Regions from separate parts of the Citrobacter sp. MNAZ 1397 genome, predicted to be linked through region 4. Evidence: predicted binding sites of a transcription regulator. Region 4 holds the regulator's gene; each other region holds the start of a gene.
What was found. Region 4 encodes Fur, which represses iron uptake genes when iron is present. Its sites were predicted from a motif close to ATAATAATGAGAACNACTATCAA; they were not measured.
Positions count from the first base shown of each region.

Region 1 (4,282 bases), on a different contig from region 4:
TTTGCCAGGACGCTCAGGCTAAAGGTGTTTTTCAGGCTGGTCCAGGTCTCGTTGAGCGCGGCGATCAGTTCATCGCTGAGACGGTATTCTGCTGGATTGAAATCCGCTTTCTGAATATGTTCAGCGGTATAGAGAGAGTTCAGTGTCCCGACCACCACTTCTTTCGCCATGGCTCCCGTCACCAGACCAACAGTCGCCTGCCAGTGATCGCCGTGCACGCCAATCGGTTCCAGTATGGGAGTAAAGACGCGGCTGATTGATGCCAGCGCGGAATCGTTAATATTATCGACCGTTTTACCGCTCAACGAGAAGCTGTTGAGGGCACTGAGGAAAATGCTCACGACCACAATGACTTTACCGGCACGAAGCACAAACCCTTTCAGGCGCTGCCACGTCTGCAGCACCAGACTTTTCAGGTGTGGCACGTGGTAGACCGGCAGTTCCATAATGAACGGTGACGCTTCGCCGCGCATGATGGTGTGTTTCAGCATCAGGCCGGTAAGGATTGCCATCACAATGCCCAGCACGTACAGAGAAAAGACCAGTAACGCCCCCTGCTGGCCGAAGAAGGCCGCCGCAAAGACAGCGAAGATGGCCAGACGCGCACCGCAGGACATAAATGGCGCCATCATCATGGTCATCAGCCGTTCACGTGGCGCATCAAGGGTTCTTGCCCCCATCACCGAGGGGACATTACAGCCAAAACCGACAATCAGCGGCACGAAGGATTTACCCGGCAGCCCCAGCGCCTGCATCAGACGATCCATGACGAAGGCCGCACGTGCCATATAGCCGGAGTCTTCAAGGAACGAGAGAAACAGGTACATCATGCCGATTTGCGGTACCAGCGGCAGTACCGTGTTGATACCCCCACCCAGACCCTGGGCGAGGAAAACGGTCAGCCATTCCGGGAAATGCAGCGTGTAGCCCAGCCACTGGATACCGTGGACGAAAATCGCTACGGAGCCTGCATCAAAAATCGGCTGTAACGCGCCGCCAATGTTAATCGCGAGCAGGAACATCAGGTACATCACAAACAGGAAAATCGGCAAACCGAGGAAGCGGTTCAGAATGATACGATCGACGGCTGCCGTAAACTGGCTGGATTCCGCCGTCAGGGTGTTACTGACCGCCTCGCAAATCGCGGCAATGGTTTGATATCTGGCATCCGCGATATGCAACGCCGGATCATCGATTTCATCCTGCAGGCGTGCCAGCGAAATATCCAGCTTAAGGGCGGCGTCACCGGCGTAGGCGCGGCTGTAGATATCGCCTTCCAGCATTTGCAGGCCAAGCCAGCGACGTTGTTGCACGGGCATATCCGCGGCCATGCTTTGTGCCAGCGCATCCGCTTCGCGCGACAGCGGCTGCGCATAGTGCACAAGCTCGATTTGTCCGTTTTTCTGATGGCGATCCAGCGCGATTTTTAACGCGTCAATGCCGCGACCCCGTGTCGAGACCAGCGGAATGACCGGACAGCCGAGGCGAGCGGAGAGGGCGTCGATATCAATGCGGACTTTTTGTTTCTCGGCAATATCCAGCATATTCAGCGCCACCACGCACGGAATACCCAGTTCCAGCAACTGCAGCGTGAGATAGAGGTTACGCTCGAGGTTAGAGGCATCCACGACATTAATCAGGATGTCCGCATCGCCACTCAGAATGTAGTGACAGGCAATTTGCTCATCCAGTGAAGTCTGTGACGAGATAGTGGTCAGCGAGTAAGTCCCGGGCAAATCAACCAGCGTAACCTGATGGTCGGTGGTAGAGAATTGCCCCTCTTTACGCTCAACCGTCACACCCGCCCAGTTCCCAACGCGCTGGCGTGCACCAGTTAACTGATTGAATAATGTGGTCTTCCCGGAATTAGGATTACCAATTAATCCCACGGTCAATTTTTTCATTGTGCTTCTCTCTCTTTCATGGCCGGGCCATTAGCGGGAAACGGCTTCCAGTTCCAGAAATGCGAGATCTTTCTTACGCAGGACCAGATTAACGCGCCGGGTTTCAATGTGAACAGGATCACCAAGGGGAGCTACGCGCACGACATTAAATGATGAGCCGGGCAACATGCCTAATGAGAGGAGTTTCTGGCGCCACGCCGGGCTGATTTCGCGAGAGAACCCCGTTATTTTCCACGCACTGTCAGGAGAGAATTGCATAGGACCTACTTATATGTATCGCAAACAACATTCCCACCATGCGCCAGTAAAGCGCATGAAACCAGATAGTTAGCCAGCACAGCAATGAGTGTTACTCCACTCATACAATGATAATGAGAATAGTTTTTATCATCACTATTAAACCGCGATATTGCACAAAGCGGAATCAAAATCCGAGCCATTGTTGATGTGGCTCAATATTTATGGTGTTTTGCATTTCACGTTTGCAATAAGAAATAAGAAGCCGCGAAGGGATGTTTAATTTATTCCCCTAGCTTAAGGCTAAATTAATAATAAATATTTAAGAGATCATATTGTTAACTAAAATATAACCAATGGAAAATTGGTTAATAATTTTGAAAATTAATACAGCGATTATTCAAAGAGATACTGACGGTAAAGAAATAACGTAATGTATCTGTCTGTTCGGATTTGAACATCAGGAAAGGAGAGTGCCCCCTCCCGAAGGAGAGGGCGAAGGGCTTAACGTTTTTTCCCCATGGCGGCGGCCAGCGCATCCATCATCGCGCTGTTGCCGGCAGGCTGCGTATCGCGTCCACGTGGTTTAGCCGGACGGGCGGCAGGGCGATTACCTGCCTCGCGAGCGCCGCTGTTACCACGCCGTGAATTGCTCTCTCCAGGCTGCTCATCCAGGCGCATGGTCAGCGCAATACGTTTGCGTTGCAGGTCCACTTCCAGCACTTTAACTTTGACGATATCGCCCGCTTTCACCACGGTATGCGGATCTTCAACAAATTTATCGGCGAGCGAAGAGATGTGTACCAGACCATCCTGATGCACGCCAATATCCACAAAAGCACCGAAGTTGGTGACGTTGGTTACCGCACCTTCGAGTACCATACCCGGCAGCAGATCATTCATCGTTTCAACACCGTCAGCAAACTGCGCGGTTTTGAACTCCGGACGCGGGTCACGGCCCGGTTTTTCCAGCTCTTTGATGATGTCAGTGACGGTCGGTACGCCGAAACGTTCGTCGGTAAAGTCTGACGCTTTCAGGGATTTTAGCCCGTTGCTGTTGCCCATCAGATCGCGCAAAGACTGCTCCGTCGCCGCCAGAATACGTTCCACAACCGGGTAGGCTTCCGGATGCACGGTAGAGGCATCGAGCGGATTATCACCATGATTGATACGCAGGAAGCCCGCGCACTGCTCAAAGGCTTTTGGTCCCAGTCGGCTGACTTTTAACAGCTGTTGACGATTCTGGAACTGGCCGTTTTCATCACGCCAGGCGACGATATTTTGCGCCATCATGCGGGTTAAACCGGCAACGCGAGTCAGTAAGGGAACAGAAGCGGTGTTCAGGTCCACGCCGACGGCGTTCACACAGTCTTCGACTACCGCGTCCAGTTTGCGCGCCAGTTGAGTCTGGCTGACATCGTGCTGATACTGGCCGACACCAATCGATTTCGGATCGATTTTCACCAGTTCTGCCAGCGGATCCTGCAAACGACGGGCGATAGAGACCGCGCCTCGCAGGGAAACATCAAGTTCCGGGAACTCCTGCGCCGCCAGCTCGGAGGCGGAATAAACGGATGCGCCGGCCTCGCTGACAATCACCTTCTGGGCGGTCACTTTCGGGAACTGCTTCTGCACGTCCAGGAAGAAACGTTCGGTTTCACGCGATGCTGTTCCGTTACCGATAGCGACCAGTTCAACGTTGTGTTTTTCGCACAGTGCGGCGACCGCCACAGCGGCTTTTGCTGCCTGGCCGGTATGGGGGTAAATGGTGTCAGTGGCGACCAGCTTGCCAGTGCCATCGACAACGGCGACTTTCACGCCAGTACGCAGACCCGGATCGAGACCCATGGTCGCGCGCAGCCCCGCTGGGGCGGCCATCAGAAGGTCATGCAGATTGCGAGCGAAGACGTTGATCGCCTCGTCTTCCGCGCGCTCACGCACGGTGCCCATCAGTTCGGTTTCCAGATGCATCAGCACTTTAATACGCCAGGTCCAGCTGACAACACCTTTGCGCCAGCTGTCTGCCGGGGCGTTGTTCAGGCGCAGGCCGAGGTGATCCTGAATAATTTGTTCGCAATGGCTCTCTTTTGGCGGCTCATCAAACTGCGGATCGGCATTCAGAGAGAGCTGCAAGACCCCTT
Region 1 covers NZ_JAKIVH010000003.1:378,361-382,642, forward strand. The annotation lists gene feoB (Fe(2+) transporter permease subunit FeoB) at 1-1,904, opposite strand, end outside; gene feoA (ferrous iron transporter A) at 1,935-2,162, opposite strand; gene L2097_RS18980 (Tex family protein) at 2,646-4,282, opposite strand, start outside.
Region 1: the regulator Fur is predicted to act here: its motif matches at 2,270-2,292, upstream of feoA (ferrous iron transporter A).

Region 2 (4,282 bases), on a different contig from region 4:
GGGACTGGCGGATTTTTTTCTCAACATCTTCCCCGAACTCGCGGATCCCTTTTGGCATCGATTCGTGGACCTGACGCGCAATCTGTTCAATTTTTTTCGGGTCAATCATTTGTAAGTTCCCTGTTCGGATAGGTTCTGACAATTATTGTAGTGTGATATGCCATAACGATAAACCAGATTTGTTTGAAGGTTACGCGTTGCCGAAGGTAATCAATAGCGTTATAGTTATCCCGCTTATTCTCAGGGCGGGGCGAAATTCCCCACCGGCGGTAAATCAGCCTACGCTGAAAGCCCGCGAGCGCTTCTGGTGAAAACCGGAAGGTCAGCAGATCCGGTGTAATTCCGGGGCCGACGGTTAGAGTCCGGATGGGAGAGAGTAACGATTCAGTTGGGCCTGGAGGCCCGCTCGCGTTATTTTTTTATACTCCTAAGACTGCCCTGATTCTGGTAACCATAACTTTATTGAGGTCTTTTACCATGAATCAGACGCTGCTTTCTTCTTTTGGCACGCCATTCGAACGTATTGAAATTGCTTTAACCGCACTGCGCGAAGGTCGCGGTGTGATGGTTCTCGACGATGAAGATCGCGAGAATGAAGGCGACATGATTTTTGCTGCTGAAACCATGACCGTTGAGCAGATGGCGCTGACCATCCGTCACGGTAGCGGTATTGTTTGTCTGTGCATCACCGAAGATCGTCGTAAACAACTTGATCTGCCGATGATGGTTGAAAACAACACCAGCGCTTACGGTACCGGCTTTACCGTTACCATCGAAGCCGCTACAGGGGTTACTACCGGGGTTTCTGCGGCTGACCGTGTTACCACCGTGCGTGCTGCCATTGCTGATGGCGCTAAACCTTCTGACCTGAATCGTCCGGGCCACGTTTTCCCGCTGCGTGCGCAGCAGGGCGGTGTGTTGACTCGTGGTGGCCATACCGAAGCGACGATCGATCTTGTCTCCCTGGCTGGGTTCAAACCGGCTGGTGTGCTGTGTGAACTGACGAACGATGATGGCTCCATGGCGCGCGCGCCGGAATGTATCAAGTTTGCACGCGAGCACAACATGGCCGTTGTCACCATTGAAGATCTGGTGGCCTATCGTCTGGAGCATGAGCGTAAAGCAAGCTAAGCGATAGCCATGCTTTGCAAAGAATCCGAAGCCGGACCGCCTGCTTCGGATTTTTTTATTTCCCTGTTAGTCCCTTGCTGAAAATAGCTCATTTCTCCGCTTTGTTGATCTCGCTAATGGCGACATCGGCTTGCTACTTATAAAGTGGTATCCATGACGTAATGGCTCGCTAACCAGCGGGATAAGGAAGGGATATGCTGATTTACTGGTGCGGTTTTTTGGTCGTTGTGCTCGTGATGTTCGCACATATCATGTGTTTGCGACGTAATTGCAGGGCATTTCGCCAGGATCGTGATGCACAACAAGAAGGATACCAGCGCGCGTTAAAGATAATCCAGTCGATGCAAGCAAAGGAGCAAGAGCAGGTGGAACCTGAGGCGGCTTCCGGAAGCGGCGTTGCCCAATAGGCGCGAGCAACGCCTGCATGTATTAACCAAATCCCATCGTTTGCAGCGCGACCAGGCTAAGACCCATCACTGACATCCCACAAAGCACGCCATAGCTTGGGTTGTTGTTGGGGTCGATCTCTTTTGCCAGCGGCATCAGTTCATCGACAGAGAGCGCGACCATAATTCCGGCAACCGCCGCCATGACCGCCGCCATCACCATCGGGGAGACCAGACTTCCCAGAATCAGCCAGGCCAGAACCCCACCAAGAATTTCCGCAAGCCCGGAAATCCCCGCCCAAAAAATTGCCGTGCGCTTTGAACCGGTTGCCGCATAAACCGGGCCGGCAACCGCAAGACCTTCTGGAATATTGTGCAAGGCTACCGCCAGTGCAATACCGAAACCCAGTTCAAGGTCGTTACTGGCTGTCACAAAGGTGGCGATGCCCTCCGGAAAGTTATGCAGGCTGATACCCAGCGTTAATAAGATCGCCGTACGTTGAATTTTGCGAGGGACAGGGTGCTGTGAATGCGCACTCTGCATTAAATCCTGTGGATGTGCATGGGGAAGCAGACGGTCAAGAGCAAAATAGCCCAACAGGCCAATGACGAACATACCATAGCCCAGCATGGGTGACATGCCCTCAGTTGCCAGTGCGGCTGGCAACATCTCCATAAGGGAGATAAGCAGCATGATGCCAGCGGCAAATCCCAGCGAGAATGCCAGTACACGGTTTGACGGTTTCTGGCCAAGAACCCCCAGAAAGGCGCCGATAAAGGTGGCAGCGCCGGCAAGTAACGTCAGAATCAGTGGTGCTGACATGTATCACTCCTTATGATAATGCTTCTCATTAATGTTAAATATTAATGGATTCCAAAGCGAGGCCGTTGCGTTACCTTTACGCAATCCTTACATTCAAAAATTCTGAATATCTTCATCACGCTTATCTGAGTTCATCACCCGGGGAATAAGCGTAATGTGTGTTCATCAAATATGACACACTCAGTAAGGATATCATCATGTCTGCACCTCGCATGCCAGCACTGTTTTTGGGCCACGGCAGCCCGATGAATGTTCTGGAAGATAACGTTTATACCCGCGCCTGGGCTCAGCTTGGCGAAACACTGCCGCGTCCTAAAGCTATTGTGGTTGTCTCAGCGCACTGGTTTACGCGTGGTACCGGGGTAACGGCGATGGAAGCACCGCAGACAATTCATGACTTTGGCGGTTTCCCTCAGGCGCTGTACGACACCCATTACCCGGCTCCGGGTTCGCCTGCGCTGGCCCGGCATTTGGTTGAACTGTTATCACCCGTGCCGGTTACTCTGGATAAAGAAGCATGGGGTTTTGACCACGGTTCCTGGGGCGTGCTGATCAAAATGTATCCGAAGGCCGATATCCCGATGGTGCAGTTGAGTATCGATAGTACCAAACCGGCGGCATGGCATATGGAAGTGGGGCGTAAGCTGGCAGCACTGCGCGATGAAGGCATTATGCTGGTGGCGAGCGGTAACGTGGTGCATAACCTGCGCACGGCACGCTGGCATGGCGATAACTCGCCTTATCCGTGGGCGACCGCTTTCAACGAATTTGTGAAGGATAACCTGACGTGGAAAGGGCCGACCGAGCAGCATCCGCTGGTTAATTATATGGAGCATGAAGGCGGTTCGCTTTCTAACCCGACACCGGACCATTTCCTGCCGCTGCTCTATGTCCTGGGGGCGTGGGATGGGGTGGAGAGTATCTCGATTCCGGTAGACGGTCTTGAAATGGGCAGCCTCAGTATGTTGTCGGTGCAGATAGGCTAAGGCTTTGTAGCCGGGTAAGCGTACAGTATGCGTACCCGGTATATTCCCGAATGCGGCGTTGCCTCGGGTGACGACTCAGAAGCCCCGGGTAAGTGCATCCGGGGATCCTGGACGCATGTTACTCAACAAAGACATGCGGATAGAAGCGCGACAGATCCTGGGTGATCAACGCCCGGTCTTCACGAATGCCAATACCTGCGGGTTGATCGTTGATAAGCCAACTGCCAATCAGCATGTAGCTGTCGCCATACTTGGGTAGCTGACAGAACTGCTGGACGATCATTCCTTCTTCACCGTATGGGCCTTCGACTTCTTCAACCGTTTTGCCATTTTCGATGATGGACACATTCGCCCCTTCGCGAGAGAAGATAGGCTTAAGCACGTATTTGTCCATTTCCGGATGCGCGTCTTCGGCAAACCAGGCGGGCAACAGATTCGGATGGTTCGGGAACATTTCCCACAGCATTGGCAGGAGCGCTTTGTTCGAAATGATGCTCTTCCATGCTGGTTCCAGCCAGCGCACGCCCGCATCTTCCAGCTTGGTTGAGAAAACTTCGCGCAGCATATACTCCCAGGGATACAGCTTAAACAGATTACTGATCACGTGATCCTGCAGATCGGTAAACTGCCCTTTTTCCCCGAGGCCGATATCTTCGATATAGAGAAACTCGCTGGCTACATCGGCTTCGGCGGCGCAGTCTTGCAGGTATTGCACGGTACCACGGTCTTCGACGGTATCGCGACAGCAGGCGAAATGCAGCAGGTTAAAGCCATATTGCTCGCGTAGCGCGGCAAAGCGCTCAATCAGTTTTTCCTGCAGACTGTTGAATTGATCGCAGCTGTCCGGCAGTTTGCCCGCGGCTATCTGATCTTCCAGCCAAATCCACTGAAAAAATGCCGCTTCATACAGTGAGGTTGGTGTATCGGCATTATTTTCCAGCAGCTTAGGTTCGCCG
Region 2 covers NZ_JAKIVH010000004.1:177,792-182,073, reverse strand. The annotation lists gene ubiK (ubiquinone biosynthesis accessory factor UbiK) at 1-109, opposite strand, end outside; FMN riboswitch at 233-382, shown strand; gene ribB (3,4-dihydroxy-2-butanone-4-phosphate synthase) at 478-1,131, shown strand; gene L2097_RS20430 (hypothetical protein) at 1,326-1,538, shown strand; gene zupT (zinc transporter ZupT) at 1,561-2,340, opposite strand; gene ygiD (4,5-DOPA-extradiol-dioxygenase) at 2,538-3,326, shown strand; gene L2097_RS20415 (glutathionylspermidine synthase family protein) at 3,445-4,282, opposite strand, start outside.
Region 2: the regulator Fur is predicted to act here: its motif matches at 2,353-2,375, upstream of zupT (zinc transporter ZupT).

Region 3 (4,282 bases), 2.3 Mb from region 4:
TGACGCTGATGCAAAAACATTTTGCCGAGAAATTGCTCGGGCTTTTTAAGGATTACGCGATTTCTACCCGCGAGATCATTATTGAAATCACTGAGGAGCAGGCGTTTTCACATTCGGAATATAGCGTGCAGAACATTCAGCAACTGCGTCAGGCCGGGTTCAAAATCGCCATTGACGACTTCGGTACAGGGTTTGCCAATTTCGAGCGCTTAAAGCGTCTGGAGGCGGATATCATCAAAATTGATGGGTGCTTTGTGCGGGATATCGCCCACGACCCGCAGGATGCGATGATTGTGAAGTCGATTTGCGATCTGGCAAAAGCGAAGTCTTTGACGGTGGTTGCTGAATATGTCGAAACGCAGGAACAGCGCGCTTTGCTGTTGAATGCCGGGGTGGATTATCTGCAGGGATACTTGCTGGGGAAACCGCAGCCGTTAGCTGCCGTCGGGAAGGAATAAACCGGGGTTGCCCCCGGTTTATCTGAATTACAGTACCAGTGCCGCGATAGAAGCGGACAGGACGCTCACCAGCGTTGAACCATAAACCAGTTTCAGACCGAAGCGGGATACAACGTTACCTTGCTCTTCGTTCAGGCCTTTGATCGCACCTGCGATAATACCGATAGAGGAGAAGTTAGCGAAGGAAACCAGGAAGACGGACAGAATGCCTTCCGCACGCGGAGACAGGGTGGATGCGATTTTCTGCAGATCCATCATGGCCACGAATTCATTGGATACCAGTTTGGTTGCCATGATACTCCCCACCTGCAGTGCTTCTGACGACGGTACACCCATTACCCAGGCAATTGGGTAGAAGATGTAGCCCAGAATCCCCTGGAAGGAGATGCCAAGAATGGCAGCAAACAGAGCGTTCAGACCAGAAATCAGCGCAATAAAGCCGATCAGCATCGCTGCAACGATAATCGCGACTTTGAAACCTGCCAGAATGTACTCACCCAGCATTTCGAAGAAGCTCTGTCCTTCATGCAGGTTAGACATCTGCAGATTTTCTTCACTCTCATCGACACGGTACGGGTTGATCAGTGACAGCACGATAAAGGTGCTGAACATATTCAGAACCAGGGCTGCGACCACATATTTCGGCTGCAGCATGGTCATGTACGCGCCAACGATTGACATCGAAACGGTAGACATCGCGGTTGCCGCCATGGTGTACATGCGGTTGCGTGACATTTTGCCGAGGATATCTTTATAAGCGATGAAGTTTTCAGACTGACCCAGAATCAAGGAGCTGACTGCGTTAAATGATTCCAGTTTGCCCATACCGTTGACTTTGGACAGGACGGTACCGATAGCACGGATAATAATGGGCAGTAAGCGGATATGTTGCAGGATACCAATCAGCGCAGAAATGAAGACAATCGGGCAGAGTACTTTCAGGAAGAAGAATGCCAGACCTTGATCATTCATTTTGCCGAAGACGAAGTTTGTCCCTTCATTGGCAAATCCGAGCAGTTTTTCAAACATCTCGGAGAAGCCTTTCACAAAACCCAGACCCACGTCAGAGTTCAGGAAGAACCAGGCCAGCAAGACTTCGATCACGAGCAGTTGGACAACGAAGCGAAGGCGGATTTTTTTGCGGTCACTGCTTACAAGTAATGCAAGCAACGCGACAACAGCAAGCGCCAGAACAAAGTGCAGAACGCGGGACATATTTGCTCCAAATATGAGACGGGTAGAATTTTCGTGCACATTCTATGTAACAAGCGGAAAGAAAACGAGATCAAACACACAGTATATTAATGACCTGTGACCAGACTCAAAAATAGTGATCCACCATACATTTCTGTTATGTTAAGTAAAAGAGTGAAAAGTTGCACTGAAATGCTAGACTCTTAACAAGACGGTGTGATTTGCATCTCACTGTCCCAGTCTTAAAAACAGCCGGCCCGTCATCGTTTCTGTCTATCGAATAAATCAATAGAATCTACTCTAAATGAACTTGATAATCATTCTCATTTTGGTAGCATGAAACATAGCAAAGGCTATATTTAGGGGCAATAAATGAACAACAGTCGCGTTGAGAGTAGCAGTGGGCGTACAGCGCGCAAGTTAAGGCTCGCGTTAATGGGACCTGCGTTCATTGCGGCGATCGGATATATCGATCCGGGCAACTTCGCCACTAACATTCAGGCCGGGGCCAGTTTCGGTTACCAGTTGCTGTGGGTGGTTGTCTGGGCAAACCTGATGGCTATGCTGATCCAACTGCTGTCAGCAAAATTGGGGATTGCTACGGGTAAGAACCTCGCGGAACAAATTCGCGACCATTACCCGCGTCCTTTAGTCTGGTTCTACTGGGTTCAGGCGGAAATTATCGCCATGGCCACCGACCTCGCCGAGTTTATCGGCGCCGCCATCGGTTTTAAACTTATCCTCGGCGTGTCGCTGCTGCAAGGCGCCGTATTAACCGGGATTGCCACTTTTTTAATTTTGATGTTGCAACGCCGCGGGCAGAAACCGCTGGAAAAAGTCATTGGCGGACTGCTGCTGTTTGTTGCTGCGGCCTATATTGTTGAGTTGGTTTTCTCTCGTCCTGAACTGGCGCCGCTCAGTAAAGGCATCTTCATTCCAACCCTGCCGGGTACCGAAGCGGTGTTCCTTGCCGCCGGTGTATTAGGCGCGACTATTATGCCGCACGTGATTTACCTTCACTCTTCATTGACCCAGTATCTGCATGAAGGAACGCGCCGCGAGCGGTATTCCGCGACGAAGTGGGATGTGGGCATCGCGATGACCATCGCCGGTTTTGTCAATCTGGCGATGATGGCGACGGCCGCTGCGGCATTTCACTTCAATGGACATACCGGCATTGCCGATTTGGATGAAGCTTATTTAACGCTTGAACCGTTGCTGAGCCATGCGGCAGCAACCGTGTTTGGACTCAGCCTGGTGGCTGCCGGACTTTCCTCCACCGTGGTAGGGACGCTCGCCGGTCAGGTGGTGATGCAGGGGTTTGTGCGTTTCCACATTCCATTATGGGTACGTCGGACTATCACTATGATGCCCTCGTTTGTCGTTATCCTGATGGGGCTTGATCCTACGCGCATTCTGGTGATGAGCCAGGTACTGCTCAGTTTCGGCATCGCCCTGGCGCTGGTACCACTGCTGATGTTTACCAGTGACCGCGCGTTAATGGGCGAACTGGTGAATACGCCAACCATCAAACGCGTTGGCTGGCTGATTGTTATCCTGGTTGTAGCGTTAAATGGCTGGCTGCTGGTGGGAACCGCCTTAGGGGTGTAAACCTGAAATGGTGTCAAAGAAAAAGGAGCGCATGCGCTCCTTTTTACTGACAGCCTGTTTATTAACGCCAGTGACCATGGCCGTGACCACGTCCCGGACCGCGACGGTCATCGCGATCATTCCAGCCTTCGCGGTAACCGCGTTCGTAAGCGTCACGCTTATCCCAGCCACGGTGCCAGCCACGGTCATGCATACGCCAGCGATGGTCACGCCATTCGTAGTTACGATGCCAGTAGTCGCGGTCACGCCAGCGACCGCCGTCCCAGTAATTGCCGTAATTGTCGCGATCGCCAATTTGCAATTTTACAGAAGGCAGCAGTGTTATTTCGCCAGCGTTAGCGACCAGCGGGGCACATGCCATTAATACTGCTGCGAGAATCAGTGACCTGAACATAGTTTTCTCCTTCACGATCGGGTCTGTTGCAGCAATATTATGTAACGTTTATGTCCGCATCTTCGGCGGAACTCCTAAATGCGTAATGACAGCACTTTTTGCTAAAAGTGCTGCTATTTTACGCTATTCAGGATGGCGTCAATCTCGGCACATTCCGCGTCGTTAAACTGGCGATTGGCCAGCATACCGACGGCATCGTCAAGCTGGCTGGTTTTACTGGCGCCAATCAGCACAGAGGTCACCTTATCTCCGCGCAGAACCCAGGCCAGCGCCATTTGCGATAATTTTTGCCCACGCCTAATCGCAAGATCGTTAAGTTTGCGGACTTTGACCAGTTTTTCATCCGTAATCTGATCGGGGTTGAGGAAGCGGCTGCCGCTGGCGGCACGTGAATCTGCCGGAATTCCATTCAGGTAGCGGTCGGTAAGTTGTCCGCCTGCCAGCGGTGAAAACGCAATGCTGCCGACGCCCGCTTGTTGCAGTACCGTCAGCAGTTCGTCTTCTACCCAACGCTCGAACAGAGAATATTTGGGCTGATGGATAAGGCAGGGCGTACCCAGATCGTTGAGTATTCCGATGGCCTCGCGCGCCAGATCGGCCGGGTAATTCGACAAGCCGACATACA
Region 3 covers NZ_JAKIVH010000001.1:215,305-219,586, forward strand. The annotation lists gene L2097_RS00970 (bifunctional diguanylate cyclase/phosphodiesterase) at 1-458, shown strand, start outside; gene L2097_RS00975 (NupC/NupG family nucleoside CNT transporter) at 486-1,673, opposite strand; gene L2097_RS00980 (Nramp family divalent metal transporter) at 2,025-3,263, shown strand; gene ypeC (DUF2502 domain-containing protein YpeC) at 3,325-3,657, opposite strand; gene mgrA (L-glyceraldehyde 3-phosphate reductase) at 3,771-4,282, opposite strand, start outside.
Region 3: the regulator Fur is predicted to act here: its motif matches at 1,963-1,985, upstream of L2097_RS00980 (Nramp family divalent metal transporter).

Region 4 (4,282 bases):
GTGCCACCACGCGCCAGCAGGCCGCCGCCGTCATGCGCGAACATATAAATGAAGAAGGGGTGATTCAGTTCCTGCTCAAGTCGTTTGTTGATGGCAAGTGGCGCTTCAATGTGCCCGCGTTGTGGGATCAGTATCCCCATATTGTGGGGTGGGAAACTGTGCCAGCCTGGGATCACCCCGCCCTTTTTATCCCCGGCGGTAAATCGCCGTATGTCAGCGAACAGTATCGTGACGACCTGCTGCAACAGTTCCCGCAGGCACGCGCGCATGTCATTGCCGGTGCCGGGCACTGGGTGCATGCAGAAAAGCCGGAAGCGGTTCTGCGCGCCATCCGTCGTTATCTCGCTGAAAAGACAAACTGATTAAAAACCCGGCGACCGATTGTCGGAAAGCGCCCGGTCGTTGGCGTGTCCGCATCGCTGATGTATGATGGCGCGCTAATCAGCCCGGGCTATGACCCGATTGCTTGTACTTCCCGTAGTATTCTTAAATCATGGCTAAAGAACAAACGGACCGCACGACATTAGATCTGTTCGCGAATGAACGTCGCCCGGGACGTCCTAAAACCAATCCGCTCTCTCGCGACGAGCAATTGCGCGTGAATAAGCGCAATCAGCTTAAACGCGATAAGGTTCGTGGGCTTAAACGCGTCGAATTAAAACTCAACGCCGAGGCTGTCGACGCATTAAACGCGCTGGCGGATGCGCGGGAAATGAGCCGCAGCGAACTGATTGAAGAGATGTTACTGGCTCAGCTTAACGCGCTGAACAGCCAGGAAATCCTCTGAATTATCGCAAAAATTCACTTTCATGTTGCACAGAGTGCAGTCTTGCGTGATTGCAGTTTCCGCGTGCTTCTCTGATCTGCTATGATTGCCCTTATCCGTGGGCCAATCGCCACCACCATATCATTAAGTTTCAAGAGGTTATTTTACTCATGGCAATCACAGGCATTTTTTTCGGCAGCGATACCGGTAATACCGAAAACATCGCAAAGATGATCCAGGCTCAACTTGGTAAAGATGTTGCCGATGTGCATGACATTGCTAAAAGCAGCAAAGAGGATCTTGAAGGTTACGACATCCTGCTGCTTGGCATCCCGACCTGGTATTATGGTGAAGCACAGTGTGACTGGGATGACTTTTTCCCGACGCTGGAAGATATCGATTTTAACGGCAAACTGGTTGCCCTGTTTGGCTGTGGCGATCAGGAAGACTATGCAGAGTATTTCTGTGATGCGTTGGGCACTATCCGCGACATCATTGAACCGCGCGGCGCAACCATCGTAGGCCACTGGCCGACCGAAGGTTACCATTTTGAAGCGTCCAAAGGTCTGGCAGACGACAACCACTTCGTTGGCCTTGCTATTGATGAAGACCGTCAGCCTGAACTGACCGCTGGCCGTGTCGATAAATGGGTGAAACAGATTTCCGAAGAACTTCATCTGAATGACATCATCAATGCCTGATGTTGTTTGGCGCAACCTGCTGGTTGCGCCTGATTAATAGATAAAAGCGATGGAAATAATTGCTACAATTTTTTAACTTTTTTCTCCAGCGCTGTACAATGACCCCTGATTAAAACGGGTAACACAAAGGACTTTGTTGACGCTACCACGTTTTATAAGCTTACTTTACTTGAGGACTTGCAGTTTTCATTCAGGCATGGCAGTTCTATAATGAGACGCATTATCCCAGGTGCATTCCTTGTAGCTTCCCAACGGGAAGTGAATCGTTTAGCAACAGGACAGATTCCGCATGACTGACAACAATACCGCATTAAAGAAGGCCGGCCTGAAAGTCACGCTTCCTCGGTTAAAAATCCTGGAAGTGCTTCAGGAGCCGGAGAACCATCATGTCAGTGCGGAAGATTTATATAAGCGCCTGATCGACATGGGCGAAGAGATTGGGCTGGCGACGGTGTACCGTGTGCTTAACCAGTTCGATGATGCCGGGATCGTGACCCGCCATAACTTTGAAGGCGGTAAGTCCGTCTTTGAACTGACCCAGCAGCATCACCACGATCACTTAATTTGCCTGGATTGCGGCAAAGTGATTGAGTTCAGTGATGACTCTATTGAAGCGCGTCAGCGTGAGATCGCGTCCAGACACGGTATTCGTCTGACTAACCACAGTCTGTACCTCTATGGCCATTGCGCCGAAGGCGACTGCCGTACTGACGAAAACGCGCACGAAGCCGCTGAGAAATAATCATCAGCTTCGTAAAAAAGCCAACCTCCGGGTTGGCTTTTTTATTTCTGACTTTACCGCATAAAAAAGCCCGCCGAAGCGAGCCTTTGATACGGTTAATTTACCGCGTTATGGTGATGAATCTCCTGCCAGATCTGGTCACAACGGGTTTTCACCGCCTGCCCGTTTCCGGTATGCGTCGCTTCAAGGCATTGCTGATAATCCAGCGTGCGCACACTCTCTTCCTCCGCAAATTGCTGGTGTGCTTTCTCTTTGCGCAGAACATCCAGTACGCTTCTGCACGCCGCCGTTTTCTCCGGTGAACCTTCTGCCGTATTAATACAGGCGCTGTAAGCCTCTTTTAATCGCGCATCTTCCTTTGGCGCCTGCGGCTGTTGCACACAGGCGGCAAGTCCCAACGTTAGCAGGGCAAGTAATATTGGTTTCATCATCATGGCACTCCCTGGTATTAGAAAATATTCAGCGGCGCAATGACGATAAACTTCACGTCACGTTCGTCCTGGAAGATGTTGTTATATCCACCACCCCAGCTCGGAATATTGGAATGGTTATCATATTGGGTGAAGTGCAACTTGAATAACGTGCCTTTTGCCATCCCTTCCTGCACGGTGTAAAGCAGGTCGAGGCTATACGCTGACTCTTTAATGGCGTTGCCCGCATCGTAGTATTTGTCGCCAGAGGAGACAGTAGACGGTTTGGCATCCCAGCCATAGACGTACGATGCGCCAACCGCCCAACCAGGCAGATTCCAGCCTTTCAGGTCATACATGGCGCCGACAAAGACGGATTTCTCGTTATGGGCGTTAAAGTCAGAACGGTTGTCCCACCAGATATCCAGGCGACCATTGGAAGAGCCATACCGTGGCGTCATACGTGAATTGAAATAGCCCTGGCGACCATCGGCTTTGACCCAGGTTCCCTCAAGGCGTAAATCCACCGGACCGACCGTATAACCAAAGGTGAGCGCCTGTAACCACGCGGTGCCGTCGTAAATATCATTGATGGTGTTGTTATCGGCCTTGTCGCGCGAACCATAGAACTGATAACTGGTGGAAAGCGGGTTCCCTATGACGTCAAACTTATAGCTGGCTTTGGCAAAGTATTGATCAACGTAACCTTGTGCCTGACCAAATGCGGCTTCAAGGAGAAGGTTGTTTTTAAAATCGTACGATGCGCCCAGAGAGTGGACGTAGTCGATTTTACTCACGCCATCGTTCTGGTAGAAATGATCCGTTTCGTTATACCACGGCGCTTTGTATTCATTGGCCCACATATACGAGAAGCTCAGCGCGCCGTTATCATCGTAATCCAGTTTTGCGCCGGCTTCCGCCCCCTGATAGGTACCCGGCATAAAGCTCCAGTTTGATGCCAGCAGAGTTTGCCCGGTTGGCTGGATATACCCTGCCCTCGCCCATACAGGACCATATTTAAATTTCGCTGCGGCTGTATAGAGACTTGCGCCGCTACGATCGCCGGCCCAGTCTTCGTCATACACTTTGTGGCTATTGGAAAATGCGATTTCATTCGGATGTCCGCTTTCTGAGGATTCAGCCATCTCAATCGCTGCAAAGACCGCGACATCAATACCGAACATATCGGCAGCATAACCAGACTGGAAATCGAGGTTCGTATTCCATGTGGAGTGCGACAGGTTCGTTTTGTATTTATCGCCATCGGTGACATCTTTACGGTCACGCTGGCGCTGCCAGTAGTAAATCCCGCCGGTGAGCGTAGCGTCATCGACAAAACCAGCAGCGCTGACGGAAGGAGCAAAAGTTAAACCTGGTAATGCGGTGGCGCAGGCAATAGCCAACGCTAACGCCTTACGTTTAGCGTTAAACGCGTTCATGAGTGTTCCTCTTTGACGAAAACATAAAAAGTGCTGCGCAAATGCAGACAGCAATAAATAAAAAAAATGAAATATTACTGACAGTTATAGAAAATGTTTCTATATCTATCGTTTGTAAGCATATTTTTCGCGACGCGAATTATCAAGCCTTTGCATGAAGGAATTACGGGGATTATGACGAACCACACAGATTTATTGTTAGTCTGTCACTGGCTTGCATAGCG
Region 4 covers NZ_JAKIVH010000001.1:2,558,307-2,562,588, forward strand. The annotation lists gene ybfF (esterase) at 1-362, shown strand, start outside; gene ybfE (LexA regulated protein) at 494-787, shown strand; gene fldA (flavodoxin FldA) at 937-1,467, shown strand; gene fur (ferric iron uptake transcriptional regulator) at 1,757-2,209, shown strand; gene chiQ (ChiQ/YbfN family lipoprotein) at 2,305-2,640, opposite strand; gene chiP (chitoporin ChiP) at 2,658-4,058, opposite strand.